Regions from separate parts of the Rhizobium binae genome, predicted to be linked through region 3. Evidence: predicted binding sites of a transcription regulator. Region 3 holds the regulator's gene; each other region holds the start of a gene.
The links. The regulator PhoB, encoded in region 3, activates phosphate uptake and scavenging genes when phosphate is short. The targets are predictions, from matches to a motif close to TGTCATNNANCTGTCAT.
Positions count from the first base shown of each region.

Region 1: J2J99_RS07645 (alpha-D-ribose 1-methylphosphonate 5-triphosphate diphosphatase) is a predicted target of PhoB. The motif match lies at 6,802-6,818, and genes of this name have one in related genera.
Region 2: olsB (l-ornithine N(alpha)-acyltransferase) is a predicted target of PhoB. The motif match lies at 1,647-1,663, and genes of this name have one in related genera.

Region 1 is NZ_CP071604.1:1,568,838-1,579,041, forward strand. It holds gene J2J99_RS07610 (outer membrane protein) at 1-80, shown strand, start outside; gene J2J99_RS07615 (glutathione S-transferase family protein) at 220-816, opposite strand; gene J2J99_RS07620 (23S rRNA (adenine(2030)-N(6))-methyltransferase RlmJ) at 975-1,844, opposite strand; gene J2J99_RS07625 (molybdopterin oxidoreductase family protein) at 1,861-4,065, shown strand; gene J2J99_RS07630 (NUDIX domain-containing protein) at 4,062-4,652, shown strand; gene J2J99_RS07635 (FAD-dependent oxidoreductase) at 4,722-6,020, opposite strand; gene J2J99_RS07640 (PadR family transcriptional regulator) at 6,025-6,594, opposite strand; gene J2J99_RS07645 (alpha-D-ribose 1-methylphosphonate 5-triphosphate diphosphatase) at 6,875-8,044, shown strand; gene purN (phosphoribosylglycinamide formyltransferase) at 8,664-9,335, opposite strand; gene purM (phosphoribosylformylglycinamidine cyclo-ligase) at 9,332-10,204, opposite strand, start outside.
Region 2 is NZ_CP071604.1:444,406-454,609, forward strand. It holds gene J2J99_RS02165 (NADP-dependent malic enzyme) at 1-472, shown strand, start outside; gene olsB (l-ornithine N(alpha)-acyltransferase) at 718-1,599, opposite strand; gene J2J99_RS02175 (PAS domain-containing hybrid sensor histidine kinase/response regulator) at 1,709-3,988, opposite strand; gene lspA (signal peptidase II) at 4,044-4,547, opposite strand; gene J2J99_RS02185 (TrmH family RNA methyltransferase) at 4,544-5,401, opposite strand; gene J2J99_RS02190 (class I SAM-dependent methyltransferase) at 5,398-6,495, opposite strand; gene J2J99_RS02195 (SRPBCC family protein) at 6,906-7,361, shown strand; partial or broken gene J2J99_RS02200 (GNAT family N-acetyltransferase) at 7,415-7,849, shown strand; gene J2J99_RS02205 (LapA family protein) at 7,866-8,198, opposite strand; gene J2J99_RS02210 (integration host factor subunit beta) at 8,360-8,659, opposite strand; gene sppA (signal peptide peptidase SppA) at 8,689-9,639, opposite strand; gene J2J99_RS02220 (hypothetical protein) at 9,623-9,805, shown strand; gene lptC (LPS export ABC transporter periplasmic protein LptC) at 9,861-10,204, shown strand, end outside.
Region 3 is NZ_CP071604.1:552,849-563,052, forward strand. It holds gene phoR (phosphate regulon sensor histidine kinase PhoR) at 1-511, shown strand, start outside; gene J2J99_RS02695 (substrate-binding domain-containing protein) at 1,121-2,155, shown strand; gene pstC (phosphate ABC transporter permease subunit PstC) at 2,318-3,799, shown strand; gene pstA (phosphate ABC transporter permease PstA) at 3,796-5,118, shown strand; gene pstB (phosphate ABC transporter ATP-binding protein PstB) at 5,134-5,949, shown strand; gene phoU (phosphate signaling complex protein PhoU) at 5,994-6,707, shown strand; gene phoB (phosphate regulon transcriptional regulator PhoB) at 6,843-7,526, shown strand; gene J2J99_RS02725 (hypothetical protein) at 7,624-7,881, opposite strand; gene J2J99_RS02730 (GcrA family cell cycle regulator) at 8,055-8,588, opposite strand; gene J2J99_RS02735 (aspartate aminotransferase family protein) at 9,014-10,204, shown strand, end outside.

The sequences.
Region 1 (10,204 bases), 1.0 Mb from region 3:
ATTACGACCTCGACTCCGGCAGCTTCTCGCGCGGTTACGACGAGAACAGCGTCAAGCTCGGTATCGGCGTCAAGTTCTAAGCCGAACGGAACATCCGATCATCAAGAAGCCGGGCACGTCGCCCGGCTTTTTTGTCGGCTCGTTGTTCGTGGTCACTCGGCCTAAAGCGTGCCGCGAAACCGCGGCACACATTTGCGAGACATGCTCCAGGCTGCCGAATTATGCGCTGGGCTTGAGCTCTTGATAGGCCGAAAATTTCTTTTCGAACTGCGCCAGCCAGTCGATCAGCGGCGCGTGATCGGCTTCCCACTGGCCCTTGAAGCGCAGGTCGAGATAGCCGAGCGTGGCAGCCAGGGCGAAATGTCCGCCATGGAGTTTCTTGCCTGTCTTCGGCAGATTGGCGCTCAGATGCGCAAGCCCGCTCGTCACCTTCTTCCATTGCCGGTCGATCCAGGGCTGGTGAACCTTTTCCTCCTCGCGGAAGCGCCGCTCGTACATGATCGTCAGCAGGCAGTCGCAGATGCCGTCGGAAAGCGCTTCCAGAACTTCCGCATCGGTGCGTTTGCCGTTCTTGGCAGGATAGAGCCGGCCCTTCGCCAGCCGGTCGAAATAATGCATGATCGCCACGCTGTCGAAGACCGGGGCGCCGTCTTCGGTCAAAAGCGTCGGGATCTTGCCGAGCGGATTGTTGTCCACCAGAATTGCCGGCCCGGTATTGGTGTCGACCCGGATATCGTTCATCTCCAGGCCAAGGAAACGCGCGGCCATTCTCACCTTGCTGGAATAAGGCGAGGCGGGCGACCAAAGAAGCTTCATGAGACACCTGATGGATTGTGAGCCAATGTATGTCGCCCAAAAGTGCGCAGCGGTTTTGGGACGACAGATGCTTAAAACAGAAAACTGATGCGCAGCGGATAAACATGTTTCATGCAATGCGCTTCAACGGCCGACTATTTCCGAAGCGTCGTGCCCGGTCAATCGTCCTTCACCGTCTTGTTCTCGCCGCGCAGCCAGAAGGCGCGGTGCGAGGCGAAACGGTCCTGCGCCAGATGGTCTTTCAGTGCCGGCAGCAGTTGATGCAGTTCGTCCTTCAGCGTGAAGGGCGGATTGACGATGACGAGGCCGGAGCCCGTCAGTCCTGTCATGCCGCGATCACTGCGCACGGTCAGTTCGGCGCAGAGCATTTTCGGAATGTCGAGCGCCTGCAGCGTCTCGTGGAATTCCTTGATCGGCGCGCCCTTCTTCAGCGGATACCACAGGCAGTAGGTGCCGCCGGGAAAGCGCCGATAGGCCCGCTCCAGCCCCTTGGCCAGGCGCTGATATTCGTCCTCCTCCTCGAACGGCGGATCGACGAGCACGATGCCGCGTTTTTCTTTCGGCGGCAGATGCGCACCGAGCGCCAGCCAGCCGTCGAGTTCGGTGATGCGGGCATGGTGATCGCCTTCGAACAGCCGGTGCAGACGGGCATAGTCCTCGGGATGCAGTTCCATCGCCGACAGCCGGTCCTGCGGCCGGAACAGCATGCGCGCCAGTTTCGGCGATCCGGGATAAAAGCGGATGCCGCCCTCGGGATTGAGTTCGCGAATTGCGGAGAGGTAGGGCTCCAGCAACTCGGCGACCTGCGGTCCGAGTTCGGCCTCCATCAGCTTGCCGATGCCCTCGAGCCATTCGCCGGTTTTCTGCGCCTCCTCGGAGGAGAGGTCGTAGAGCCCGATGCCGGCATGGGTGTCGAGCACACGGAAGGCTCCCTCTTTCTTCTGCATATAGCGGATCAGCCGCGCCAGCACGGCATGTTTCAGCACATCGGCAAAATTGCCCGCGTGGTAGAGGTGGCGGTAGTTCATTTTCGCTGATGTCCGTATGAATTCGGGTCATGGGGAGTTTTTCTGGCTTTTGGCCATTCAAGGCTTGGAATATACAAATGCCATGAACATTGCGACCCCTATCGACGCCAAATCCCTGAAGCCGGATACCAGGTTGGGCCACACGGCCTGTCCGCACGACTGTCCCTCCACCTGCGCGCTGGAGATCGAGCTATCGGAGGACGGCCGCATCGGCCGTGTGCGCGGCGCCAATAATCATTCCTACACCGCGGGCGTCATCTGCGCAAAGGTCGCCCGTTATGCCGAGCGGCTCTATCATCCCGACCGGCTGATGCATCCCTTGCGCCGCTCCGGCGCCAAGGGGGCAGGGCAATGGCAGCAGATTTCCTGGGACGATGCGCTGGATGAGATCGCCGAGGCCTTCGTCAAGGCCGAGGCCAAAGACGGCAGCGAGGCGATCTGGCCTTATTTCTACGCCGGCACCATGGGCTGGGTGCAGCGCGATTCCATCGATCGCCTGCGCCACGCCAAGCGCTATTCCGGCTTTTTCTCGTCGATCTGCACCAATCCGGCCTGGACCGGCTTTACCATGGCAACCGGCACGCTGCGCGGCCCCGATCCGCGCGAAATGGCGCGCACCGATTGCGTCGTCATCTGGGGCACCAATGCGGTCTCGACCCAGGTCAACGTGATGACCCATGCGATCAAGTCGCGCAAGGAGCGCGGCGCCAAGATCGTCGTCATCGACATCTATGACAACCCGACGATGAAGCAGGCCGACATGGCCTTGATCGTCAGGCCGGGCACCGACGCGGCGCTCGCCTGCGCGGTCATGCACGTTTCCTTCCGCGACGGCTATGCCGATCGGGATTATATGGCGAGATATGCCGACGATCCCGTCGGTCTCGAAGCGCATCTGAAAACCCGGACGCCGCAATGGGCGGCCGAGATCACCGGCCTTTCGGTCGAGGAAATCGAAGCCTTCGCCCGCCTCGTCGGCACGACGAAGAAGACCTTTTTCCGCCTGGGCTACGGCTTCACCCGCCAGCGCAACGGCGCCGTCGCCATGCATGCGGCCGCTTCGGTCGCCACCGTGCTCGGCTCCTGGCAATATGAGGGCGGGGGCGCCTTCCATTCCAACAGCGATATCTTCCGCATGAACAATGCGGAACTGACCGGCCGCGCGATGAAGGATGCCGATATCCGCATGCTCGACCAGTCGCAGATCGGCCGGGTGCTGACCGGCGATCCGGTGGCCTTGCGTCACCGCGGCCCGGTGACGGCAATGCTGATCCAGAACACCAATCCGGCCAACATCGCCCCCGAGCAGCGCCTTGTCAAACGCGGTTTTGCCCGCGGCGACCTGTTCGTCGCCGTGCATGAGCAGTTCATGACCGAGACGGCCGAGATCGCCGATATCGTCATTCCCGCGACGATGTTCGTCGAGCATGACGATATCTACCGGGCCGGCGGCCAGAACCACATCCTGCTCGGACCGAAGCTGGTCGAGCCGCCGCCGACCGTGCGCACCAATCTCTTCGTCATAGAGGAACTGGCGAAACGCCTCGGCGTCGCCGATCGACCCGGCTTCGGTTTTTCCGCCCGCGAGATGGTCGACCGCGTGCTGGAATCCAGCGGCCTGCCGGATTACGACCATTTCCTCGAGCACAAATGGTTCGATCGCCAGCCGGTTTTCGAGGAGGCGCATTTCCTGAACGGCTTTGCCCATCCCGACGGCAAGTTCCATTTCCGCCCGGACTGGATCAACCAGCCGGCGCCGAACAAACCGCCGGCGGCGATCGGCGCGCTCGGACCGCATGCGGAACTGCCCGTCTTCCCCGATCAGGTCGATGTCATCGAAGTCGCCGATCCCGAGCATCCCTTCCGCCTCGCCACGTCGCCCGCCCGCAACTTCCTCAATTCGAGCTTCTCCGAGACCAAGACGTCGCGTCAGAAGGAGGGCCGTCCCGAAGTGATGATCAATCCTGCCGATGCCGAGGCCAACGGCATCGCCCATGGCGATCTCGTCCGCATCGGCAACAGCCGCGGCGATCTGCGCATCCATGCCCGCATCACCGCCGAGGTCAAGCCGGGCGTGCTGATCGCCGAGGGCCTCTGGCCGAACAAGGCGCATGTCGACGGCGAGGGCATCAATGTGCTCACAGGCGCCGACCCGGTCGCGCCCTATGGCGGGGCGGCCGTGCACGACAACAATGTCTGGCTTCGCAAGGACGCAGCATGATGCAACCGAAATCACGGGTGAAGATCGTCGGCGAGGAAACGCTGTCGAACGGCTGGACGCGGCTGAGCAGCTACTTGCTCGACTATATCGACCGCAAGGGCGCTACCCAGCGCTTGAAGCGGGAGGTCTACCACCGCACGCCCGCCGCCTGCATCCTGCTCTATGATCCGAAACGCGATCTCGTTGTTCTCGTGCGCCAGTTCCGTCTCGCCGTTCATCTGAACGGCGATCCCGCATGGATGATCGAGGTGCCGGCCGGCCTTCTTGACGACGACCATCCCGAACAGGCGATCCGCCGTGAGGCGATTGAGGAAACCGGCTACCGCCTGCGTGAGGCTCGCTTCCTTTTCAAATCCTATCCCTCGCCCGGCGCTATCGCCGAGGTCGTCCATTTCTTCGTTTCCCTCATCGATACCGCCGACCGCGTCACCGAAGGAGGCGGTCTGGCCGAGGAGCATGAGGATATCGAAGTTCTCGAAATTCCGCTGGACGAGGCGACTCGGATGATCGAAACCGGCGAGATCTTCGACGCCAAGACGATCGTGCTGCTGCAATGGGCCTTGTTGAACCGGAGTAACCTTCGATAGCGGATGCGGCGATCGAGGCGCCGGATGCCAGGTCGCCTCCGGGGGATCCCAGGATGACCCGCGATCGTGTTAGTTTTCGCCGCGAACTCGCATCATCTGCCGAAACGCACGTCGCTTTAATACAGGGGTTGCGTTGATGATCCGCATGACGCCGCGCATGGCAGCGAGCTGGACTGTGCCGACAATCGGCCGATGAGCCGGATGGCTGGCATCCATATGCTTTCTCGATTCTTGTACTGCTTCGGTGCTGTAGCGAAGCATTTCGGCTTCATAGTCGTGGATGGCATCGATGAGCGGCTTTTGTCCTCGGTCCGCTGCGACCAGCATGTGCCCAAGCAGAGCGGCATCGCGAAGCGCCGTATTCGCGCCGGCGCCTCGTCCGGGTGTCATCGTATGGACGGCGTCACCGAGCAGTGTGACGTTCGAACTCGTCCAAGGTTTCAGCGGGACGGAAGTCCTGACCTTGACATCGTGGATCGTCGAGGGCTCCGTCATACGAATGAGAGCACGCAAATGCGGATGCCAGTCTCGCGCGAGTTCCAGGCCCAGTTCTCTCAACTGTTCTCCGCTTAGGCCCGCCGTATCCCGCGGGCAATTCTGCCGGGCGCCCCAGATGCCCCAGCCGATACTGTCCTGGTCGAGCGCTTCGACGAAATCCGGCCAACGAGCGGCAAAATCGGGGTCGCTGCGGCTGTCGGCGAATTCGAGCGAGTGAATAATCGCGCCGAAACCCATCGGCGCCATAATGATCGACATGCCTCTGACCATCTTGTCCGACAACAGAGCTTTCGCCTCGGCCGTCGTGGGGATTTTGCCCCCGAGCGACACGATTCCCGTATCTTCCAGACGCGCTTGCGGTAAATATTGCCTGCGCACAGCTGAGTTCGTGCCGTCAGCACCGACCAAAACATCTCCCGTCGCGAAACTTCCATCCTGAAAGCAAGCGGTGACGGACCCGTCGGCGTTACGTGTGTACCCCTGAAGCGCTTTGCCGAAGGAGACATGGTCTTCAAGCCCCCTGAGTAGAACCCGCCTCAGTGTCTTTCGAACGACGTTCTTTTCACCGTCGAGAGTATTCGCGGCCGCATCCCCGATGTCGAAGCTCAGCACTTCACCAAGATGTTCCGTGAACATGTTGAAATAGCATGGCGACTTGGCGCATGTGGCAACATAGAGGTCGTAGAGGTCGTTGGGTACACAGGCCCTTAGCGCTCGGCTTCCAGCCGGGCTGATACCGACGCGATAGCCGCCGGTGTCGGCGTCCGGTGCCATGTCGCGTTCATAAACAGCAATGCTAACGCCGGCCTGTTTAAGCAGATGAGCGAGTGCCAGACCGCCAGTCCCGGCGCCGATAATCAAAACCTTCATGGTGCTAGTCCTTGTCGGGCGTGGAGTGGGTGGAGAACTGGCCGGCAATCTGCCTCAGCCACTCGTCTGTCCAAACGATGCGCCCGGCGCGCAGGTCCTCGACGACGGCATTGACCCAGGACAGTTCGGTTGCATGAAGCGCTCGGAGATATTCCATCTCGAGCAGGAAGAGCCTTGGTACGGCCCGCGCCTCTTGCAGTATTCCATCGATCCGGCGAAGTTCCGACTCGATCGCTTTTGTCCTGTGCTCAAGCAGATGCAACACATCGTTCGGCGTGAGCAGAGCAAGAAATGATATGGCTGCGGGGAATTCCGGATATTCCCGCGTTAAGCTCGACAACATCTCGCGGATCCATGCCAGCGCGACGTCGCGGCCCTTTTCGGTGATCTCATACACGGTCCGCTCGGGACGCTTGTAATCCCGTACTGTTTTTTGCGACGTGATCAAACCTTCGCGTTCGAGCCGCTGGATTGTTTGATAAAGGCTTGCCCTTTGCGTGACATTAATCACCTCGTCCTTGCCGCGCTCCTTGATGAGACGCTGCATTCGGTAAGGATGCAGCGGCTCTTCCATGAGCATTGCAAGGACAGCGAGCGCGACTGGAGAACGTTTGATCGAGGTCATAGTCATAATATTAATAGTTAGATTATAACTAGTCAACTCGTTAGCGTCGGGACTCGTGGATCGACGCTGCGATGGATCGACGCCATGAATTCGTGCGGCGGCACATCTGACCATTTCCAAAGCGCTGGTTTCCGCGTTAACGTGAACGCACTTTAAACTCATACGACTGTTACAAAGCGGTTCTATCCGCTGCGGTCTGTCGATCATCGAGGCGGTCAGGAGAAGGCCCATGTGGCTCAGTAATTTCACCCTCGTTCTCCCAAACGAGGTGGTGAGTGACGGTTCCGTGCGTGTTGAAGACGGCGCCATCGCCGAGATCAGGCCGGAGCCGGTCGCAGGGGCTGCAATCGACGGCGGCGGGCGGCTGCTGATGCCGGGATTCGTCGATCTCCACGGCGATATGATCGAGCGCGAGATCGCGCCGAGGCCGAACGCGACAATGCCGATCGATTTCGGCATCCACGAGCTCGACAAGAAACTTGCCGCTGCCGGTGTGACGACCGCCTTTGCCGCTGTCTCCTTCGCCACCGAAAGCGTCTACGGCCATGTCCGCTCGCTGGAGACGACGTCGGCGGTGATCGAGGGCATCAACCGTCTGCGTAACGATCTCTTGATCGACCACCGCGTTCACGCCCGCTATGAGATCACCAATGTTGGCGCAGCACCTGCGCTCGAACGCCTGCTGAATGCCGACCAGATCGACATGGTTTCGCTGACGGACCACACGCCGGGCCAGGGCCAGTACAACAACCTGCAGAGCTATATCCTCAGCATTTCCGAGCGCCGCGCCATCTCCGAGGAGATGGCCGCCGAGATCGTCGCCAAACGCATCGCCATGCGCAGCAATCCTGACATCGAGGCCAAGCTGCGGGAGATCGTCGCCCTGTCGCTGAAACACAAGCTGTCGCTCGCCTCGCATGACGACGACAGCGTCGAGAAGGTCGCAGAAATGCACGATCTCGGCGTCACCATCAGCGAATTTCCGGTGACCGCACCTGCCGCGGAAGAGGCGCGCCGCCGCGGCCTCTGGACGCTGATGGGCGCCCCGAATGCTCTGCGCGGCCAATCGATGTCCGGCAATCTCAGTGCCCTCGAAGCCGCCAGGGCCGGTATGCTCAGCGTCATCGCTGCCGATTACCATCCGGCCGCCTTCGTGCCCGGCATCTTCAAGCTCGCCGACATGGTGGAAGGCGGCCTGCCGGCCGCCGTCGCCATGGCGACCGTCAACGCCGCCCGCTCCGCCGGCCTCTCCGATCGCGGCGAAATCGCCCTCGGCCAGCGCGCCGATCTGGTGGTGGTCGAGCCGGGCGACATCAATCGAATCCGCGCCACCTTCCGCGCCGGCCAGTTCGTGTATAGCGACGGCACGTTGCATCCGCTGCGGGCGATGGCGGCTTAGCTGCAGGTTTGAGCGTCGATGACGAGATACCGGCGAGGCGAGCTTTCTCATCGGCGGTGCCCGACTATCACATTTCTCCGGAGCAAGACTGTTAAGAATGCGGAATCAAGATGTCATCTGAGCCAAGGTTGCTACACAAGGAGTGGGGGCTCCTGCCGCTCGTTTTGAGTGGAATTGCGACGATATGCGTATTCATCATATCGATTTACTACGATAACCAACACGGAATTTCGTATGTCTATGTAGGTGAAAAATATATAGAATGCGAAAAGTCAGTTGCTTCCTTGTTGAAGGCCATTGTCCTGGTATACAAATATCCAGGTTTGGCTCTTATGATTATTTCATTTATTTCTGTAATATTCTGTTATGTCCAGGACAGAGGTGTTTTTATCTTTATTGCAATATGTTTTGTATTTTTTAGCTATCCATTTGCTACAATGTGGGGCGGAGCCAGCATTGTTCTAAGTCAATCATCGGCGGTGAGGCTGTGCGAGAGGGGAAGTTACGGCTCGGTTGCGATCCACCTTCCGATGTTGTTTTTGTCGTCTTACGTGAGCATTGGAAATATGGTTCTGCTGACCAAGCGATGGTTTAGAGGAAGAACCAGGAATATTGATATCTAACCGCGGTCGCCGATCAGCGAAATCAGCTGGGCCCTAGGCGCCGTCGTTGAAGCCTCGAAGCCAACAGCCTTGCCACCCTCCATCGTCACGTGGCCTTCGGCAAAGAGCCGTAGCGCCTGCGGATAGATCTGGTGTTCGACGGTCAGCACGCGCGCAGCAAGGCTTTCGGCCGTGTCGCCGGAAAGCACCGGGACGGCGGCCTGGCCGATCGTCGGTCCCTCATCCATGCCCTCGGTGACAAAATGCACCGTGCAGCCTGCGATCCGCATGCCGGCGTCGATGGCGCGCTGATGGGTATGCAGGCCCGGAAACAGCGGCAGCAGGGAAGGGTGGATGTTGAGCATCCGGCCTTCATAGCGCTGGATGAAGGTCGGCGTCAGCAGTCGCATATAGCCGGCCAGGCAGAGGATATCGGGCGAAAGTTCGTCGAGCGCCGAAAAGATCGCCGCTTCATGCGCATCCTTGCTGACATAGTCCTTGCGAGGGAAGGCGAAGGTGGCGATTCCCTCGGCCGCGGCCTTGACAAGCCCGCCGGCCTCCGCCTTGTCCGAGATGACGCCGACGATCTCTGCCGGATAATCGGCGGCCTTCGCGGCCGTGACCAGCGCCATCATGTTGGAGCCGCCGCCGGATATGAAGACGACGACGCGTTTGCGCGGCGTGCTCATATGGCAAGCGTGCCCTTGTAGACCGTGCCGGCAGCCCCTTCGGCGCGGGCGATCATGCGGCCGAGCGTAACGACCTTCTCGCCTTCGGCTTCAAGCACCTTCGATACCGCGGCGACATTCTCTTCGGCGACGACGACGATCATGCCGATGCCGCAGTTGAAAGTGCGCAGCATTTCCTTGGACTCGACGCCGCCCATCATGGCAAGCCACGAGAAGACCGGCGGAACCTTGACGGCCGCAAGGTCGATCTCGGCCGCCAGCTGCTTCGGCAGCACGCGCGGAATATTTTCCGGGAAGCCGCCGCCGGTGATATGGGCGAGCGCCTTCAGCGCACCGGTTTCGCGGATCGCCTTCAGCAGCGGCTTTACATAAATGCGGGTCGGTTCCAGCAGCGCTTCGCCAAGTTTCTTGCCTTCTGCGAAGGGCGCCGGCGCGTCCCAGCCGAGGCCGGAGAGTTCGACGATCTTGCGCACCAGCGAGAACCCGTTGGAATGGACGCCGGAGGAGGCGAGGCCGAGGATCACATCGCCTTCTGCAATGTCGCCGGAGGGGAGCAGCTTGCCGCGTTCGGCAGCGCCGACGGCAAAGCCGGCAAGATCGTAGTCGCCGGAGGAATACATGCCGGGCATTTCGGCGGTCTCCCCGCCGATCAGCGCGCAGCCGGCCTGCCGGCAGCCGGCGGCAATGCCGCCGACGATCGCCGCACCCTGGTCGGGGTCGAGCTTGCCGGTCGCGAAATAGTCGAGGAAGAACAGCGGCTCGGCGCCCTGCACCACGAGATCGTTGACGCACATGGCGACGAGATCGATGCCGACGGTGTCGTGGTAATCAGCATCGATGGCGATCTTCAGCTTGGTGCCAACGCCGTC
Region 2 (10,204 bases), 110 kb from region 3:
CGCGGTGCACGACATGCCGAGCGCCGAAGAGCTTGCCGATATCGCCGAGGAGGCCGCCGGCCTCGCACGGCGCATGGGCTATCCGCCGCGTGTCGCGTTGCTCGCCTATTCCACCTTCGGCCATCCCTCCGGAGAACGTTCCGAGCGGGTGCGCGAGGCGGTGAAGATCCTCGACAAGCGCCGCGTCGAATTCGAATATGACGGCGAGATGGCCGCCGATGTGGCGCTGAACCGCAAGGTGATGGAGCAATATCCGTTCTGCCGGCTCTCCGGCCCCGCCAACGTGCTGGTCATGCCCGCCTTCCACTCGGCTTCGATCTCCACCAAGATGCTCCAGGAACTCGGCGGCTCGACGGTGATCGGTCCGATCCTCGTCGGCCTCGACAAGGCCGTGCAGATCACCTCGATGGGAGCCAAGGACAGCGACATCGTCAACATGGCGGCGATCGCCGCCTACGGGGCGGGGTCGTAAGGCTTGTCAGCATACGGCATTCAGCCGAGAGATCGGCGGACCTGGCCGTCAACCGCCTGCCGCCACCAACCGGGCGCGCGCCACGGGGGCCGACCCGGCAGGGGTCAGGGTGAGGCGCAGCCGCGGCGCAAGCCTTACGAGGGGTTCGTGTCGCCGATCTCGGCGTCACGGCGCGCCAAAGCGAGGATCGTCGACATCATCAGGCGATGACCTCGGCAAAGCCACCGCTATTGCTCAGATCGTGATCAGCTCGCGAAGCGGCCGGCGTCGGCGCCGTAATAGTTCAGATAGCGGTCGGAAATGCTGGAGATCGGCAGTACGATCAGCACGTCTGTCGTGTTGAAGGCGTGATCGACGACCGCGCTGGAGCCGACCATCGCGCCGAGGCGCAGATATCCCTTGATGAGCGGCGGCAGGGCCATCAGCGCGCGCTTCGAATTGACCGCTTCGACCGGCATCAGGTCCATGTTGCGGGCGAGATGCGGCAGTGCGCCGACGGCCCACTCGTCCCTTGCCAGCACATTGTGATAGAGGAAGGATAGTGCCAGTGCATGGCCTTCGAGATGGACGCCGGGGAATGAGGCGCAGCCGAACATGGCGCTCATGCCGTGCTTCAGCGCATAGGCCCAGTTGCCCTGCCACAGAAGCTCGACGGTGCGCTTGGTGCGGTATTCCGGCAGCACGCAGGAACGGCCGAGTTCCATGAAGCGCTTGTCCGGATGCCTGGCGATCAGCCCTTCGATCTCGAATTCGGAAGCCGAGTAAAAACCGCCGTTGGCCATGGCGACATCCTGGCGCAGCAGCCGATAGGTGCCGACGATCTGGTCTTCAGGATCGCCCTCGATCGCACGGTCGAGGACAAGAAGATGATCGCAGAAGGCATCATAAGCGTCGACATCACGCTGGCGGCGCATGGCGTCCAGCGGCAGCTGGGCTTTCATTTCGTCGACGAAGACTCGGTAGCGCACCGCCTGGGCGACGTCGATCTCGCGCGCCGTGCGAGCAAGGCGCGTTTCGAGATTGCCGATGCGGCCGAGGATATCGCCGTCCTTCTGGGCAGCAGCAGCCGTCGACGGCCGTGCAGCCTCCGAGGTGATGTCGCGATTGAGGATGTCGATGGAGGACATGGCGATTCTCCGGTTGCCGGCTTATCGACGCCATAAAACACTTCTGTACGACAGGAAAGTGACATATTGCATTTCCCGAGGCAAGACGGGTGCCGGTCCCCCGGGGGCTCTATCGCGCCTCTGCCCGGCGGGCCGAAAGGGCCGCGACTGCCTGAACTTCGGTCAGCAGCCGCAGCGGATCGACCGGCTTCACCATCACGCGGTTGGCGCCGTTGAGCAGGACCTGGCGGCGTGATTCGTCGCTCTTGTCGGCGGTCAGAACGATCACCGGCACGGGGGCAAGATCGAGCCGCCGTTCGTGGCCGCGCAGCCGTCCCAGCATGTCGATGCCATTGCCGCCCGGCATCGACAGATCGCTGATGATGATGTCGGGGCGGGCATCCGCCTCGCCGAGGGCGAAATCGAGCAGCGTCTCGAAATCCTCGACATGACGTACCTTGTGCCCGCCTTTTTCCAGGACGACGCGCACCAGCATGGCGTTGATCGGATCGTCTTCGCCGAGCAGGATGCTGAGCCCGCTCGCCGCCACCCTCGTCTCCGCCACCGAAAGCCCGAAACCCGGCTGATTGTCGTTCAGCGCGTCACGCTTTTCCATGCCGCGCATGCGCCCGCGCAGCACATCGATCAGCGACTGTTCGCGCAGCGGCCGGATGAGCCAGGCATCGAACAGGTCGAGCGGATGGGCACTGCGTTCTTCCGGATTGACGAGCAGAACCTTGCGCAGGCCGAGGGCGGCGATTTCGGCACGATCGGCAAGGTGGGTGGAAAATTCCACCGACATGCGATGATCGACGATGATGTCGGTCGGCCGGCGGCCGCCACTGGCCATACCGAGCAGCTTTTCCCGCGCCGCCTCGCCGTCGCCGACGAGATGGCAGATGCCGCCGAGCGTTGTGATTGTCTCGGCGATGGCAGTGCGCGCCGCACCTGCCGGCGCCAGAAGCACGACGCTGTTGCCGGCAAGCAGCGTGTTTCGCCGCTCCGACCTTTCGCTGCCGACATCGACGGGAAAGCGGATGGTGAATTCGCTGCCCAGGCCCTTTTCGCTGGCTACCGTCAATGCCCCGCCGAATTCGTGCATGATGCGGGCCGAGATCGCAAGGCCTAGCCCGGTGCCGGCGCTCTTGTCGGCGACGGTGCCGCCCTGCTCGAACTCGCCGAAGACACGCGCCTGCTCCTCCGCCGTCATGCCAGGCCCGCTATCGGCGACGGTGATGACCAGATTGCCGGCGTCGAGCGAGACACGGGTGAAGACGCCGCCCACCTGCGTGAACTTCACGGCGTTGCCGATGACGTTGAACAGAACCTGGCGCAGCCGCGCCGGATCGAAGCTCATCTGCTCCGGCACATCGGATGACACGGTGGCGCCGATCTCGATGCCTTTTTCGTGCGCCCGGTGAGCGAGCATTTCGACGACGCTCTCGAGGAGCTTGCGCAGCGATTCGGAGCGCGGGTGCAGCTCGAAACGGCCAACCTCGATGGTGGAGAAATCGAGCAGGTCTTCGACGAGCTGTGTCAGCGCGTGGCCGGATTGACGGATATTCGCCAGATAATTCTGCTGTTCCTGCGTCAGCCGCGTCTCGGCGAGCAAGTGCGTCATGCCGAGGATGCCGGAAAGCGGCGTGCGCACCTCGTGACTGACGGTAGCGAGCAGCCTGGATTTGGCGGCGCTGTTATATTCGGCCTTCTGGCGGGCTTCCTCGCGGCCCTGCGCGATCAACCGCTCTTCGGTGACGTCGCGGGCGACGCTCTGCAGCAGCAGACGGCCGTTCGCCGGATCGCGGGTGACGACGTCGCGCCAGACGAAAATCCGCTGGCCCTCCGGTGTCGAGATTTCGACATCGTAGCAATGCGGGATCGGACCGGGGCGGAAGGCGAGGCCGATCTCCTCGCAGCTGCGCCCTTCCGGATGCAGCCGTCCGGTCAGTCGCCGAAACGTATCGTTGGCGGAGATGATGCGCCGGTCCATGGTGCGCGAGACGGTGATGTCGCCGAGCACATCGTGCACGTCGGCAAACAGCTTTGCGCCATCGTTGCACTCCAGCAGGGTTTGGCGGCCGGGCTTGTTTGTCCCGCGCCGGCGGATCGTCAGGAGAAGGTAACCGGCCATCACCGCAAGGCCGAGAACGACAAGCCCGCCTGGAAGCAGCAGCGGATCGCCGGCATGGGCAAGCAGCATGAGGATCGTTGCGGCAAGGAGGCCGGCGCCGCTCAGCCAGTAGGACAGTAGGCGCCGTGTCGGGGCGGGCGTCTGGCGCTGATCGGCTTCCTGAGGTGCCGCGGTACCTGGTCGCGGGGAGGGCTGCCCCATCCGCTCCTGATGCGGCTTGGCGGCGGGTCCGCCGAATGCGGCGGACAATCTTTCCTGCAACTGTCCCAGGTTGTGCATGCTATCTGGCTAACATGAGGCCCCTTCCGAATGCCTTCAGGAATTCGATAAGATTTTAGCGGCCGGCCTTTTTCGGCAGCAGGAGCTCATCGAGAACGACGCAGGCCGCGCCGATGGTGATGAAACTGTCGGCGAGATTGAAGACCGCGAACGACCAGCTTGCGGTGTAAAAGAGGATGTAGTCGATCACATGCCCGTAGGCGAAACGGTCGATCAGATTGCCGATCGCGCCGGCGATGATCAGCGCGTAACCGAGATGGGCGAGCCAGCGGTCCTTGGCGGTGCGATACCACAACCAGACGACGAAGGCGACGATGATGAGCCGCATGCCGACGATGAACCAGCCGTCCATGCCCTCCAGCATCGAAAAGGCGACGCCGAGATTATAGGTGCGGTAGAGCGCCAGCATCGGGATCACGGGCACGGCCTCCTGCAGCGGCAGGTAATGGTCGACGGTGATCTTGACGATCTGGTCGATGAGAACGGCGGCGGCGACGAAGAAGAGGATCGGCGCCGGGCGCGCAAAAAGCGCGGGGCGTGCATGCGTCGGTTCGGTCATTTGCCCTCGGCAAGTGAGAGGAGGTGGCGGCGCGCCTCGAAAAGCATGACGGCGGTGGCGACCGCGAGGTTCAAGGAATCGGCGCGGCCCTGCTGCGGAATGCGGGCAAGCGCGTCGGCCTCTTTGGCGAGCTGCTCGGGCAGGCCGGATTGCTCATTGCCCATCAAGAGCACGATGGGCTTCTTCCGATAGTCGATGGTGCGGTAATCGACCGCGCCGGCAAGATGGGTCGCGACGACGGAAACGCCGGCCGATCTTCGCCAGGCGAGAAATTCCTCCGGCGTCGCGCGTGCGACCGGAACTGCAAAGACCGAGCCCATGGTGGCGCGCACGGTCTCGAGCGAGAAGGGATCGGTTGCCTCTCCCACCAGAATGACACCGGAAGCCCCGGCCGCATCCGCTGTGCGGATGATAGTGCCGAGATTGCCGGGATCGCGCACGCGGTCGAGCGCCACCCAGGTCTCGCCCTCCCTCGGCCGGATGTCTTTGAGCGGCTTCCAGCGCTGGTCGAAGATGCCGACGACCATCTGCGGGTTGTCGCGGCGGGTGATCGAGCCGATCACCTTTTCGCTGACTTCGAGCACCAGCCCGCCCGAGGCGACGGTCTTGGCCGCCATCTGCTCGACCAGCGGCTTGCCCTTGGCGGCCTTGGCATAGACCAGCGTGCGGATCGTCCAGCCGAGTTCGATCGCATCGATGACGAGCTTCAGCCCTTCGGCGAGGAAAGTCCCGCTTTCCTCCCGCGACTTCTTGTTCGTCAGCGCCTTGATGTCCTTGATGATCGGATTGGCGAGCGAGGTGACTTCCTTCACCTGGCCGACCCTGCGCGGTCCCTGATCGAAGTCCTTGCTCATTTCGGCACCCAGCGGGAAAAGAGGGAGGTGGAAAGTGCGCGGCCCGGCGTCTTGCCGTCGAGGCCCGCCTCGCGGATCACCAGCTCGCCGGATTCGACTGCGCCGCCCGCACCCCGCATCGTCTCGCGCATCAGCTCGTGGATCGAATAGAAGCTGGCGCGGATCGAATAGGCCGTCAGCACCAGGCCGGCGGCCCGCGGCGACAGGATTTCGCGGCAGACATCGAGCATCAACGGAAGGTGCTCGAAGAGATGCCAGACTTCGCCATTGGGGCCGCGGCCGAATTTCGGCGGATCGGTGAGGATGATGTCGTACTGGCTGCCGCGGCGTTCCTCGCGCAGGATGAATTTCATCGCATCCTCGCAGATCCAGCGGATCGGCAGCTTTTCCATCCGCCCCAGCGCCTGGTTTTCCCGCGCCCAGCCGATCGCCTTCTTCGACGCGTCGACATGGGTGACCTCGGCGCCGGCTGCAGCGGCGACCAGCGAGGCGACGCCCGTGTAGCCGAAGAGATTCAGCACTTTCAGTGGCCGGCCGGCCTTTTGGACCTGATCTTTCATCCAGCTCCAGTGCACGATCTGTTCGGGAAAGACGCCGACATGACGGAACGAGGTGAAGCGGCCGAGGAAATCGACGCCGAGCAGGTTGAGCGGCCAAGTCTCGCCGAGTGCGGCTTTCGGGAAGCGCCAGCGGCCGGCGCCTTCCTCATCGGTATCGCCGGTGAACACTGCATCGACCTTTTCCCAGATTTGCGGCGCCAGCGAAGGCCGCCACAGCGCCTGGGCCTCCGGGCGGACGATGCGATGGGGACCGTATTGCTCGAGCTTTTGGCCGTCGCCGCTGTCGATCAGGTGGAAATCGCCGGCCCCGAGCGATTCGAGGATGATAGGCACGCGTTCCGCCGGACGTTCGCCGGCGCGCGTTATCAAAGCGCGTGCGGCTGCTACCGGAGCCGCGGCCTCGCCCACTGACTCGCGCGCAGGTGCGGGCCGTGCAACCGGCTTCGCTGTCCGTCCGGTCCGTTCATCCCTGCGGCTTTCACCGGCAGTGCCTGATGTTCTCTTCTGGCCCGGCCGGCGTTCTCTCTGTTTCAACGTGCTCTTCCGCGTCTCTGTCGGGGTATGTTTACGGGACTGCGTCCTCTGCCGCACCCTTTGAATTATGCAGTAGCCTAGAAAACCGTGCCGGATCAACTGCACGCCGGCACTTCTCGGCTGCCGATGCGCCCAGCCAATTATCACGAATAGCCATGGTCGGGTGCGGAGGTATGGATGCGTAGCGGATGCAGACCGCGACTCGAGAGAGAGCCTCATCCTGAGGTTCCCCGCAAGGGGCCTCGAAGGGCGGGGCGGGTGCGCTGACGTTGGATGAATGCAATGAGCAGCGTTGGAGAATTCCGCGCCGCCGACTGCTGCCCGGGATCGCCGGATAACATTCGCTCCCCGCCTTGGCAAAGCGCTTCGCCGTTGGGATAAGATAGGCGAATCGCAGATGAGGCTATCGAATGGATTTCACCGGCGAAGAACGTATCACGGCGCCGCGAGACATGGTCTGGGCGGCGCTCAACGATCCGGACATCATGCGCGGCTGCATTCCGGGCTGCCAAAACATCGAGCGACTGTCGCCTGATAGCTTCGAGGCGACGATCAGGGTCAAGTTCAGCCTGCTGTCGGCCACCTTTCATGGGCAGCTGACGCTTGCCAATGTCGATGCGCCGAAAAGCTATACGCTGTCGGTCGAAGGCAAGGGCGGCCTTGCCGGCTTTGCCAGGGGCAGCGCAGATGTCGTGCTCGAAGATCGGGGCGAGGAGACGACCCTGCACTACCGGGGGAGGGCCGAACTCGGCGGCAAGCTCGCCCAGCTCGGCGCGCGCCTCATCGATTCGACCTCGCAAAGGCTCGCCGAAGGCTTCTTCTCCGACTTCAATGCCGCCGTCGTTGCAAGAATGGTGGCTGAATGAGCGCCGTTCGCTGTGGACTTGGCGGCGGCAGGCGCTTGGTTTAAGGGCTCATCATGACATGGACCATCAGGCCGCCGCGGGCGGAAGACCAGGACATGCTCGCGGATATCTATCTGTCCGTTCGGCGCCAGACATTCGTCTGGGTCGATCCCGGCAAATTCCATCGCGAGGATTTTGCCGCCCATACCAATGGCGAGACGATCCTCGTCTGCGAGCAAGCCGATGGCAGCCTTGCCGGCTTCCTGTCGCTCTGGCCGGAGGACGATTTCATTCACATGCTTTACATAAGACCGGAATTCTAGCGGTTCGGCGCCGGCACGGCGTTGTTGCAGGCGCTGCCGGAATGGCCGCGACATGCATACCGGCTGAAATGCCTGGTGAACAACCGCCGGGCGAAGGCCTTCTACCTTTCCCACGGTTTCCAGGTGACCGGCAACGGCGCGTCGCCGGAGGGCGATTATGAGGAGCTGAGCTTCTTTCCCGTTTGACGTGCGGCCAACGCTCTTACCGTGCCGGCAGCTGGCCGGCGATATCCTCGGCGCGCGTCCGGTGGCGATCGGCCTCGCCCTGCCAGCGAATGGCTTCCTTGGCCTCGGTGCGTGCCCGTTTGCGGTGTTTGCCCTGGCTGAACCAGGTGGCGGCCGAGCCGATCAGCATGCCCGAAATCAGCGCGATGAACAGGAAGACGAAAAAGGGCGCGGAGACCGCAAGCACCTGATCGTCAGGCCGGAACGGATTGAAGGCGAGCGTGACGCTCTGCCGGTTGGCGACGCAGAAGACGATGAGAACGACGCCGAGCGGCAGCAGAATCAAGAGGTTGATAATCTTCTTGGCCATTGAGGTCTCCATGCGTCGGACGGCGCCGCTCTCTTCGAATGGCGCGTTGTGTCTACGCATCGGCCCGAAGATCGATTTCCGATTTTCGGGCCGATGCGCCAGCAGAATAGGAAAACCGCCTGCAAGTTCAAGTGCGGTTTCGCCGCAGGTCGTCTGTGCGCTCAATCCTCTTCGTCGGCCTGGCCGGGATTGAGCCGCTCTCGCAGCTCCTTGCCGGTCTTGAAGAAGGGTACCCACTTCTCCTCGACGAAGACGGTATCGCCGGTGCGCGGATTGCGGCCGGAGCGGGAAGGGCGGTTCTTGACCGAAAACGCGCCGAAGCCGCGCAATTCGACGCGGTTGCCCGCAGCCAGTGCATCGGTGATCTCGTCGAGAACCGCGTTGACGATATTTTCGACATCGCGATGATAGAGATGCGGGTTGCGTGCCGCAACAATCTGCACCAATTCGGACTTGATCACAGTCGCCCCCTTAAATTATTGATTTCTTATCAATCGCGGCCAACCTGCCAAACTGAAAGCAGCCCGTCAAGAAGCAACTTCGGGGGTAGGATTCCATTGATATCCTGGCCTTTGACGAGATCATCATAACCGAGGATCGTAATCAACCGTGAAACAGCCCCAGCGAGCAAAAACGGCGTGTTGCTCTTCTTGTCCCAGTCCACCATCGGCAGATTGGTGTCGACCCCGCGCGATTTCAGATAGGCACGGATTTCGGGCTCGCCGCCGATCGTATCGACGAGCTTTACCTTGAGCGCCTGCCGACCGGTATAGATCGTGCCGTCCGCGAGTTTCAGCACTTCCTCGCGTGGCAGCTTGCGCCGGTCGGCGACAAGGTCGACGAACCAGTTGTAGCTGTCGACCACCATGTTGCGGATCATCGCCTTGGCGTCCTCGCTCGCCTCGTGGAAGGGCGAAGGCTCGGCCTTCAGCGGTGAGGATTTGATCTCCTGCAGCGACACGCCGATCTTGTCGAGCAGCGGCTGGATCTGCGGATACTGAAAGATCACGCCGATCGAGCCGGTGATCGAGCTGTCGCCGGCGATAATTGTATCGCCGGCCGTGGCAATCATATAGCCGGCCGAGGCGGCAAGCGTGCGCACGTCCGAGACGACGGGCTTCTTGGCCGATATGGCCCGGATCGCCTTGAAGATTTTTTCGCCGCCATAGGTCGTGCCGCCGGGCGAGGAGATCGAAATCACCGCTGCCTTCACCTGATCGCTGGTCTCGACCTTCTTCAGCCGCTCCAGAAGCTCATCATCGTCGACGATCAGACCGGATATCGTCACATGGGCGATATGTGGGCGTTCGGTTCCCGCGCCGCCGAAGGCAAAGTCGTAGAAGGCCAGGCCAAGCGCCACGACGAGGGCGACCGCGACGATGCGCCAGAAGCCGAGCTTGCGGCGCAGCCGCCGGCGATCGGCGATGATCGAACTGTCCATAAAAACCTCCAGCGCTGGCCGGCGTCGGCATGGCGCCGATCGATCCGGTGAAATAGGCGGCAGCGGCGCGCACGAATGCCACTTTTCGATTTTTTCCGTTTTGTTGCTTGTTGCAGAAAAAATTCCATATTGGCAAGCCAATGTAATAATGCGAAACGAACTGTGATTGGTGGCCGGCTTTGTTATGAGGCGCGGCAATCACCGCACATGGAACGAGACCTATGCTCGATACCCTGAAGAACAACGGAAATGCCGCTTATGTGGGCTCCGGCAGGAGCGCCTATGGCGATGCGTTGTTCCATTCCGCCCGCGTGCGGCGGCTGAAGATCCTGCTGCCGGTGGCGGCCCTCATCGTCGCCGCTGGGCTGACGGCGGTGGCGTTGGTCAGCATCTACCTGCCGGAAAACATCAAGTTCGAAGGTGCCAAGATCGAGAACGGTAAGGTCGTGATGGAAAAGCCGGCGATCGCGGGCCGCAATTCCGACGGCATCAACTATTCGATGCTCGCCGAACGGGCGTTGCAGGATATCCGCAATCCCGATCTCATCACTCTCGAAACCATCAA
Region 3 (10,204 bases):
GCTCGTCGACGACCTCCTGTCGCTCTCGCGCCTGGAGCTGAAATCGCACATCGCCCCGGACGAGAAGGTCGATTTGGTACCGCTGCTTGGCCATGTCCGCGACTCGCTGGTGCCGCTGGCAAGAGACGTCGGCGTCGACATCAACCTGCATCTGCCCGACGGCAGGGTCGAGGTGCTGGGAGACCGCGACGAGCTCGTCCAGGTCTTCGAGAACCTGATGGAAAATGCCTGCAAATACGGTCAGGAAGGCAAGGTCGTCGACGTCCGGCTGAAGAATGGCGCCGGCGGACCGGTGGAGGTCAGCATCGTCGACAAGGGGCCGGGCATACCGGCCGAGCACGTGCCGCGTCTGACGGAACGCTTCTACCGCGTCAGCATCGAGGACAGCCGCTCGAAGAAGGGCACCGGCCTCGGCCTCGCCATCGTCAAACATATCCTCACCCGCCACCGGGCACGGCTGATCGTCAGATCGGAGGTGGGTAAAGGCACTGATTTTACGGTGCGCTTCTGAGGTGAAATCTCTCGTGGTCCCCTCTCCCCATAAAACGGGGAGATGGTTCGTTGCGATCTGCGACGGGCGGCTGATCGAACGCGTCGAGGCAATGGATTTGCGGTTCTTTCCAGCCGTGCGTTAATAACGATGGCGTGCCGCGCGATTGCCCCTCACCCTAACCCACTCCCCGTAATGACGGGGAGAGGGGACGTGCCCTGGCGAGATTTTTGGGTGGGACGGAGAGGTCGCGGCATATCCCCTTCTCCCGGTCAAAACGGGGAGAAGGTGCCGGCAGGCGGATGAGGGGCAGATCCCACGGGCGGACCTGAATGAAAGAATGCAGGCGGGAAGGGCCAGGATGCCTTTCCGCAACCGCCGGGCTACGTGTGGTAAACTGCAATGCAAGGTCGAGCGGCGACCCAAACTTTGCCAACCGTCGACACGTTCAGGCGGGATCCATAAAATTTATCGTTATAAAACAGCGCATTAACCTGTCACAAATGTTTCACCGATTTGACATAAAAGGACGGTGCTTACAGCGCTAAGAGAGTCCGGCCAATGAAAAAAGGCAATGCGAGGGCCTCTCATAGGCCGCACTCACACAAGTCCAATGCCGGGAGATTTCAAATGAACACCCTCAAGCTCACCGTTGCGGCGCTCGCTGCAACTGCTGCTTTCGCTGGCGCCGCCGTTGCCCGCGATCAGATTCAAATTGCTGGTTCGTCCACCGTCCTGCCTTACGCCAAGATCGTTGCTGAGTCGTTCGGCGAAACATTCACCAACTTCAAGACGCCGGTCGTCGAATCCGGCGGCTCGAGCGCCGGCCTCAAGGAATTCTGCAAGGGCGTCGGTGAAGATACCATCGATATCGCCAATGCTTCTCGCGCCATCAAGAAGAGCGAGATCGAAGCCTGCAAGACCGCCGGCGTAACCGACATTCAGGAAGTCAAGATCGGTTATGACGGCATCGTCTTCGCCACCGATTCCGGCAACCCCGACGTCGCCTACGTTCCGGCCGACATCTACAAGGCGCTGGCTGCCCAGGTCGTCGTCGACGGCAAGCTCGTCGCCAACCCCTACAAGAAGTGGTCGGAAGTCAACCCGAAGCTCCCGGCTGTCGATATCGCTGCCTACATCCCGGGCGAAAAGCACGGCACACGCGAAGTCTTCGAGGAAAAGGTCTTGGCAGCTGGCTGCGAAGCCTCGGGCGCCGCAGAAGTCATCAAGGCCGCCGTATCGGACAAGGCCGCTCAGGGCAAGGCTTGCGTCGCAGTTCGCAAGGACGGCGCTGCAGTCGACATCGACGGTGACTACACCGAGACGCTGTCTCGCATCGCCGCCAACAAGACCGCGGTCGGCGTATTTGGCCTTTCCTTCTATGAAAACAATGCCGACAAGCTGAAGGTCGCGACCGTGAACGGTATCGTTCCGTCGACGGAAACGATCGCCAACGGCACCTACCCGGTTTCCCGTCCGCTGTTCTTCTACGTCAAGAAGGCACATCTCGGCGCCGTCCCGGGCCTGAAGGAATACGTCAACTTCTTCGTATCCGACCAGATGATCGGCCCCGACGGCCCGCTCGCCGAATACGGTCTCGTTGCCGCCCCGGATGCCGAGCGCGAAGCGATCCGCAAGGACGTCGAAGCCGGCAAGACTATGTGATGACTTTGCCGGCGCGGCGTCTCGATGCCGCGCCGGCACTGCCTTGCGTCCGGGCGTGCCGGGATACGCGGGGCTGGAATTCCTTCTCCAATGGTTGGAAGCCGAAGGCGGTTCGATGAACCGCCGGGCTTTATGGGGGCTGCGGGCCTGGGGACGTAACGAATGAGCACATCCGTCATACTTCTGTGCCTTGTGGTAATCGGCGCCGCCGCCTATCTGGTCGCGCGCAGCCGTGCCGCGGCACTTGCCGGGGGCAGGTCCTCCGCATTGCATTCACGCCCGGCCTATTACGGCGCTTACGCTGCGATCTGGGCCGTTCTTCCCGCCCTCATCGTTCTCTGCGTCTGGCTCTCCGTGAGCCCCGGCATCATCCAGTCCTCGGTTCGCAATGCTTTCCCTGACGATGTCAAGGCCCAGGTCGCGGTCGAGCAGGATTTGAACTATTCGATGGTGGCGACGGTCGCCCGCGGCCTGACGATGCTGACTTCGGACGAAGCGGCCGCGGTCGCAAACGATCCGGCTGCCCTGCAGGCCAAGCTCAGCGAGAAGGGTGTGCCGCTCGCCGGCCAGCCGCAGCCTTACATGGTCGAGGCCGCCAAGAAGCTCAACGCCATGAGCCTGACGAGCCGCATCGCCATGACCGCGATCGTCTTCGTTCTGGCCGTTGCCGGCGCCTTCTACGCGCTGCGCGCCATCGCACCCCGCTTCCGGGCCCGTAATCGCGTTGAGCGCGTCATGCTCTGGGGTCTGCTGCTCGCCTCCTCGATCGCCATCCTGACGACGATCGGCATCGTGCTGTCCATGCTGTCGGAAGCCACACGCTTCTTTGCAGTCGTTCCCGCCGGCGATTTCTTCTTCGGAACCGTCTGGGATCCGCGCTTTGCCGGCGCCGGCAGCTCTTCCTTCGGTCAGTTCGGCCTGATCCCGCTGCTGATGGGCACGCTCTATATCGGCCTGGTCGCCATGCTGGTCGCCGTACCGGTCGGCCTTTTCGCCGCCATCTACATGGCCGAGTACGCCTCGCCAAAGGTGCGCGGCGTTGCCAAGCCCCTTCTCGAGGTGCTCGCCGGCATTCCGACGATCGTCTACGGCTTCTTCGCCCTCGTCACCGTCGGCCCCTTCCTGCGCGATTTCTCGGCTCAGATCAGCGGCTTGCTCTCCGGCAACTATACCAACTTCATCCAGGCGCAGAGCGTTCTGACCGCTGGCATCGTCATGGGCATCATGCTCATCCCCTACGTCTCCTCGCTGTCGGACGACATCATCACCGCTGTGCCGCAGGCTCTGCGTGACGGTTCGCTCGGTCTCGGCGCCACCCGCTCCGAAACCATCAAGAGGGTGGTCCTGCCGGCAGCCCTTCCGGGCATCGTCGGCGCGCTGCTGATGACCGCCTCGCGCGCCATCGGCGAAACCATGATCGTCGTGCTGGCCGCCGGTGTCGCGGCGCGCATTCAGATCAACCCCTTCGAGCCGATGACGACGGTGACCGTCAAGATCGTCAACCAGCTGACGGGCGACCTCGAGTTCACCTCCCCGCAGACGCTGGTTGCCTTTGCTCTTGGCATCACGCTGTTCTGCATCACGCTTTGCCTCAATATCTACGCGCTCTACATCGTGCGCAAATACCGGGAGCAGTACGAATGACGGATATTGTTTCTCCCACAACAGGCGTCACCATCTCCAAGGCGCCGGCGCGCCGCGATATCGGCATCAAGCGCCGCTACGCCGCCGAGCGCCGGTTCCAGGCCTATGGCATCGCCGCCATTTCCTTCGGCCTTGTCTTCCTTTTCATCCTGCTGTGGACGGTGATCGGCAAAGGCTATACCGCCTTTCAGCAGACCGCGATCACCCTGCCGATCGAATTCACCGAGAAGACGATCGACCCCAGCAACAAGCGGGCGGCCGACCCTTCGGTGCTGATCGCGGCCAATTACCCGGTTCTCCTGCGCGACGCGATCGTCAAGCAGCTGGATATCAACGCCTCGAGCAAGCCTGACGTGCGCGATGCATCCGCCATGCTCTCCAAGAGCGCGCCGATCCAGCTGCGCGACATGGTCGTCGCCGATCCCTCGCTCATCGGCAAGACGGTCAATGTCTCGCTGCTCGCCGACGCCAATATCGACAGTGCCAACAAGGGCCAGATCGATCTCTCCGTCGACGAGAAGAACCGCAAGGTCAATGACAAGCAGCTGACTTGGATGAACCAGCTGAAGGCGAACGGCGCTCTCCACAAGCAGTTCAACACCGGCCTCTTCGTCAACGGCAACTCCAGCCGTCCGGAGGCTGCCGGCCTCGGCGTCGCCCTCATCGGCTCGCTCTACCTGATGCTGATCGTGCTGGCGCTGTCCCTGCCCATCGGGGTTGCCGCCTCGATCTACCTCGAGGAGTTCGCGCCGAAGAACAAGCTGACGGACCTGATCGAGGTCAACATCAACAACCTCGCCGCCGTGCCCTCCATCGTCTACGGTCTGCTCGGCCTTTCCGTCTTCATCAACTTCGTAGGCCTGCCGCGCTCGGCCTCGCTGGTTGGCGGCCTGGTGCTGGCGCTGATGACCTTGCCGACGATCATCATCGCCACGCGCGCGGCCCTGCGCGCCGTGCCGCCCTCGATCCGCGCCGCAGCCTTGGGTCTCGGCGCCTCGAAGATGCAGATGGTGTTCCACCATGTCCTGCCGCTTGCCATGCCCGGCATCCTCACCGGCACGATCATCGGCCTGGCGCACGCGCTCGGCGAAACCGCGCCGCTGCTCCTGATCGGCATGGTCGCCTTCGTCGCCAACGTGCCGGCGACACCGCTCGATCCCTCGACGGCCCTGCCGGTGCAGGTCTATATGTGGGCGAACGAGGCCGAACGTGCCTTCGTGGAACGTACTTCGGGTGCCATCATCGTCCTGCTTCTGTTCCTGATCATCATGAACATGGGCGCCATTCTCTTGCGTCGTCGCTTCGAGCGCCGCTGGTAAACGGAGTTAAACATCATGAACATGTTGACGGAAGCTGCAGTTGAAAAGGCGCTGGATCAGAAGATGAGCAACGTCCCGTATAAAATGATCGGACAGGATGTCTCGGTTTACTACGGCGAAAAGCGGGCGCTTTTCGATGTGAACCTGAACATCCGCGAAAACACCGTAACCGCGCTGATCGGCCCTTCGGGCTGCGGCAAGTCGACCTTCCTGCGAAGCCTCAACCGCATGAACGACACGATCGAGGGCTGCCGCGTCACCGGCAAGATCACCCTCGACGGCGACGATATCTATGATCCTGACATTGACGTCGTCGAACTGCGCGCCCGCGTCGGCATGGTCTTCCAGAAGCCGAACCCGTTCCCGAAGTCGATCTATGAAAACGTCTCCTACGGCCCGCGCATCCATGGACTGGCCAAATCGAAGGCCGATCTCGACCAGATCGTCGAGACCAGCCTGCAGCGCGCCGGCCTCTGGAACGAGGTCAAGGATCGCGTCCATGAATCCGGCACCGGCCTCTCCGGCGGTCAGCAACAGCGCCTGTGCATTGCCCGCGCCGTCGCCGTCAGCCCTGAGGTCATCCTGATGGACGAGCCCTGCTCGGCGCTCGACCCGATCGCCACCGCCAAGGTCGAGGAGTTGATCCACGAGCTGCGCGAGAACTACACGATCGTCATCGTCACCCACTCCATGCAGCAGGCGGCGCGCGTGTCGCAGCGCACCGCCATGTTCCACCTCGGCAACCTCGTCGAGGAGAACGACACCGACAAGATGTTCACCAATCCGGACGATCCGCGCACCCAGGACTACATCATGGGTCGCTTCGGCTGATTGCGGTTATCCGAAGCCTTCCCGTTATTCGAGGACAAAGCCCCATGGCATCGACACATATTTATTCTGCCTATGATGATGATCTGAAGTTCCTGTCCAGGCGGATTTCCGAGATGGGCGGCCTGGCCGAGCAGATGGTCGCCGAATCCGTCCGGGCGCTGGTCAACGGTGATACCGCGCTGGCGCAGAAGGTCATTTCCGACGATGTGATCCTCGATCACACCGAGCGCGAGATCGGCGACAAGGCGATCGTCACCATCGCCCGCCGCCAGCCGATGGCCTCGGACCTGCGCGAAATCATGGGTTCGATCCGCATCGCCGCCGATCTCGAACGCGTCGGCGACCTCGGCAAGAACACCGCCAAGCGCGTCATCGCCGTGCAGAGCACCGGCGTTCCCCGCAAGCTCGCCCGCGGTCTCGAGCACCTGTCCGAGCTGGCGCTTGTCCAGCTCAAGGAAGTGCTCGACGTCTATACGACGCGCGCCGCCGACAAGGCGAATGCCATCCGCGAACGCGACAACGAGATCGACGCGATGTACACGTCGCTGTTCCGCGAACTCCTGACCTATATGATGGAAGATCCGCGCAACATCACGAGCTGCACGCATCTTCTGTTCTGCGCCAAGAACATCGAGCGCATCGGCGACCACGCGACCAATATCGCCGAAACGATCTACTACATGGCGACCGGCGCCCAGCCGGAAGGCGACCGTCCGAAGGACGACAGCGCCAACACCGTCGGTGCCGCCACGGAATAACCGTGCCGAACCAGCCCATTGCGTGCGCGCCCGTCCGGGCGCGCAAAGCGGTCGCAGCCAATTTCTGATTTTGCGCGGGATCCCTTGCTTAAATCATTCCCGGTTTAAGGATCGTGCGCGAGGAGACGGACACGCATGATCCCGAGAGTTGCAGTTGTTGAAGACGAAGAGGCCCTCAGCGTGCTTCTCCGCTATAATCTCGAAGCGGAAGGCTTCGAGGTCGATACCATCCTGCGCGGCGACGAGGCCGAGATCAGGCTTCAGGAGCGCACGCCCGATCTCCTGATCCTCGATTGGATGCTGCCCGGCGTCTCCGGCATCGAGCTCTGCCGGCGCCTGCGCATGCGGCCGGAAACCGAGCGGCTGCCGATCATCATGCTGACGGCGCGCGGCGAGGAGAGCGAGCGGGTCCGCGGGCTGTCCACCGGCGCCGACGATTACGTCGTCAAGCCGTTCTCGACCCCCGAACTCGTCGCCCGCGTCAAGGCCATGCTGCGCCGTGCCCGCCCGGAGGTGCTGTCCTCGGTGCTGAAATGCGGCGATATAGAGCTCGACCGCGAAACCCATCGCGTCCATCGCAAGAGCCGCGAAGTTCGCCTCGGCCCGACCGAATTCCGCCTCTTGGAATTCCTGATGTCGTCGCCGGGCCGCGTCTTCTCCCGCTCGCAGCTGCTCGACGGCGTCTGGGGCCACGACATCTATGTCGACGAACGCACCGTTGACGTCCATGTCGGCCGCCTGCGCAAGGCCTTGAACTTCTCCAACATGCAGGACGTCATCCGCACCGTCCGCGGCGCCGGCTATTCGATGGAAGCCTGAGGCTGAGGGAGTGTGGGGTTGGCGTTCCGCCGGTGCAGCCTTTCCCAGGCCTTCATCGCACCGGCGCGGCGTATGAGCGGGCACCAGCTCACCTCTGTCATCCAGGCACCACCTCTCCTCCGTCATCCCAGGGCTTGACCCTGGGATCCATGCGGCTGGCGCTGCGGGAGGAGCGATGGCATTCAACTGCAGGGAAATTATCGAAGCCGGGTGCCTGGTTGTGGATCCCAGGGTCAAGCCCTGGGATGACGGAGTGTGGGTTGGCGTTCTCGCCAAACGCACCGCTGACGTAGCTTGTGAAGCGGCGCTTCTGCCGTAACTTCATCGCGCCGGCGAGGCTTATGCGTCTAGGCACCACCTCTCCTCTGTCATCCCAGGGGCCTGACCCTCGGATCCATGCGAAGAGCACGAGAGAAGCCGCAGCCCGAATTCGCACAGCGTCGAGGAAAAACCTACAGCTTCCCACTCCAACCAATAAAAAACGGGCCACTCGGCCCGTCTTCTGCATTCTGACGATGGCGTGGCCGCTCAGCTGACCCGCGCCGCCGCCCGGCGGCGTTCGTTGATCGGCTGGTAGGCGAGCTTCTGATGATAGCTGCAATAGGGCGAATTGTCAGGAGATTCACAGCCGCAGAAGTGGAAATCGTCCTTGAGCGGATCGCCGACCGGCCATTTGCAGGTGCGTTCGGTCAGTTCGGTCAGGCCGAGGCGGCGGGAAATCGGAACGACCACGTTGCCGGCCGGCACATATTCCATGTCCTCGACCGCATCGACCTCGATCTCCTCCTTCAGCATCGTTGCGCCCTGCTGGCGGGTCACGGTGCGGGTGGTGATCCGCGAGGCGTAGCTCGGCGCGCGCGGCGTCGATGTCTGGCGCTTCGGCGTGCGCGCCGCCGTCGCCGTGCCGCCGGCCTTGGCACGGCCCGGCAGGCTCAGCCGGTGCACCTTGCCGATAACGGCGTTTCGGCTCACGCCGCCAAGCTGTGCCGCGATCTGGCTGGCGCTCAGCCCTTCGGACCACAGCTTCTTGAGTTTCTCGACCCGCTCGTCTGTCCAGTTCATGCCCTGTCTCCACCTTCTGCGTTGGTGATGGCAGAATCCCTCACCGTTGTCCCGGAAGCCTCCGAAACAGGAAACGCCTGATCAATTTTGGTGACTAGTTCCGCCGCATGCAGTCTAGTAATTGAACTTTAACCTAGTGTGAGCCTGACTCCGTGACAAGAGTCGCGGGAATCCGGATGAATCGAATTCGGAGTTTTCCCCAACTTGCTGCCTGTGCGTGTCATTTCTGCAATAATGCCTGTTGAAGGCCGGAAATGCCGCTGTACAAGCTTGCTGCATGCGCTAAGGGCGCAGTTTTGTTGACATTGCAGCGCGAAGAGGAAATAGTGCTGGTCGCCGCCGCAAGGCGGCATTTTTGATTTTTCGGGCCTGGTTTTCTTAGCCGGAGTCCGGTGATTGACAACGCTGATCGGGAGACCCGCGCCATGGCAGAAGCCGCGCCGCTTTATGACACCTATTCTCGTGCCCCGTTGCGGTTCGAGCGAGGCGAGGGCGTGTGGCTGATCACCGAAAGCGGCGAGCGTTATCTCGATTTCGGCGCCGGCGTCGCCGTCACGTCGGTCGGCCACGGCAATCCGCATGTGGTCGCCGCCCTGAAGGAGCAGGCCGACAAGGTCTGGCACCTCTCCAACATCTATGAGATCCCCGGCCAGGAGCGCCTGGCCAAACGCCTGACGGACGCCACTTTCGCCGACAAGGTGTTCTTCACCAATTCCGGTGCCGAGGCTCTCGAATGCGCGATCAAGACGGCGCGCCGCTATCAGTTTTCCAAGGGCCATCCCGAGCGCTTCCACATCATCACGTTTGAAGGCGCCTTCCATGGGCGCACGCTTGCGACGATCGCCGCCGGCGGCCAGGAGAAATATCTCGAAGGCTTCGGCCCCAAGGCGCCGGGTTTCGATCAGGTGCCGTTCGGCGATATCGAAGCGGTCCGCGCCGCGGTCACCGATGCGACGGCGGCAATTCTCATCGAGCCGGTGCAGGGCGAGGGCGGCGTACGTCCCGCCACCCCCGAATTCATGAAGGCGCTGCGCCAGATCTGCGACGAGAACGGCCTGCTGCTGATCCTCGACGAGGTCCAGACCGGCGTCGGCCGCACCGGCAAACTCTTCGCTCATGAATGGTCGGGCATCACGCCCGACATCATGGCTGTCGCCAAGGGCATCGGCGGCGGTTTCCCGCTCGGCGCCTGCCTTGCCACCGCGGAGGCCGCCTCCGGCATGAAAGCCGGCACCCATGGTTCGACCTATGGCGGCAATCCGCTGGCCATGGCCGTCGGCAGCGCCGTGCTCGATGTCATTCTCGCCGACGGCTTCCTCCAGCAGGTGCGCGATGTCGCGTTGGTCTTCCGCCAGGGGCTCGCCTCGCTGAAGGACCGTTATCCCGATGTGATCGAAGAAATCAGAGGCGAGGGCCTGCTGCTCGGCGTCAAGGCGGCCGTTCCCTCGACCGAACTGCTGCAGGCGATCCGCGCCGCGCATCTCCTCGGCGTGCCGGCCGGCGACAACGTCATCCGCCTGCTTCCGCCGCTGGTCGTCACCGCCGAAGAAGCCCGCGAGGGTCTCGCCCGCCTCGAACGCGCCGCCGAGAGCATCCGCGCCGCCAAGGTCAAGAAA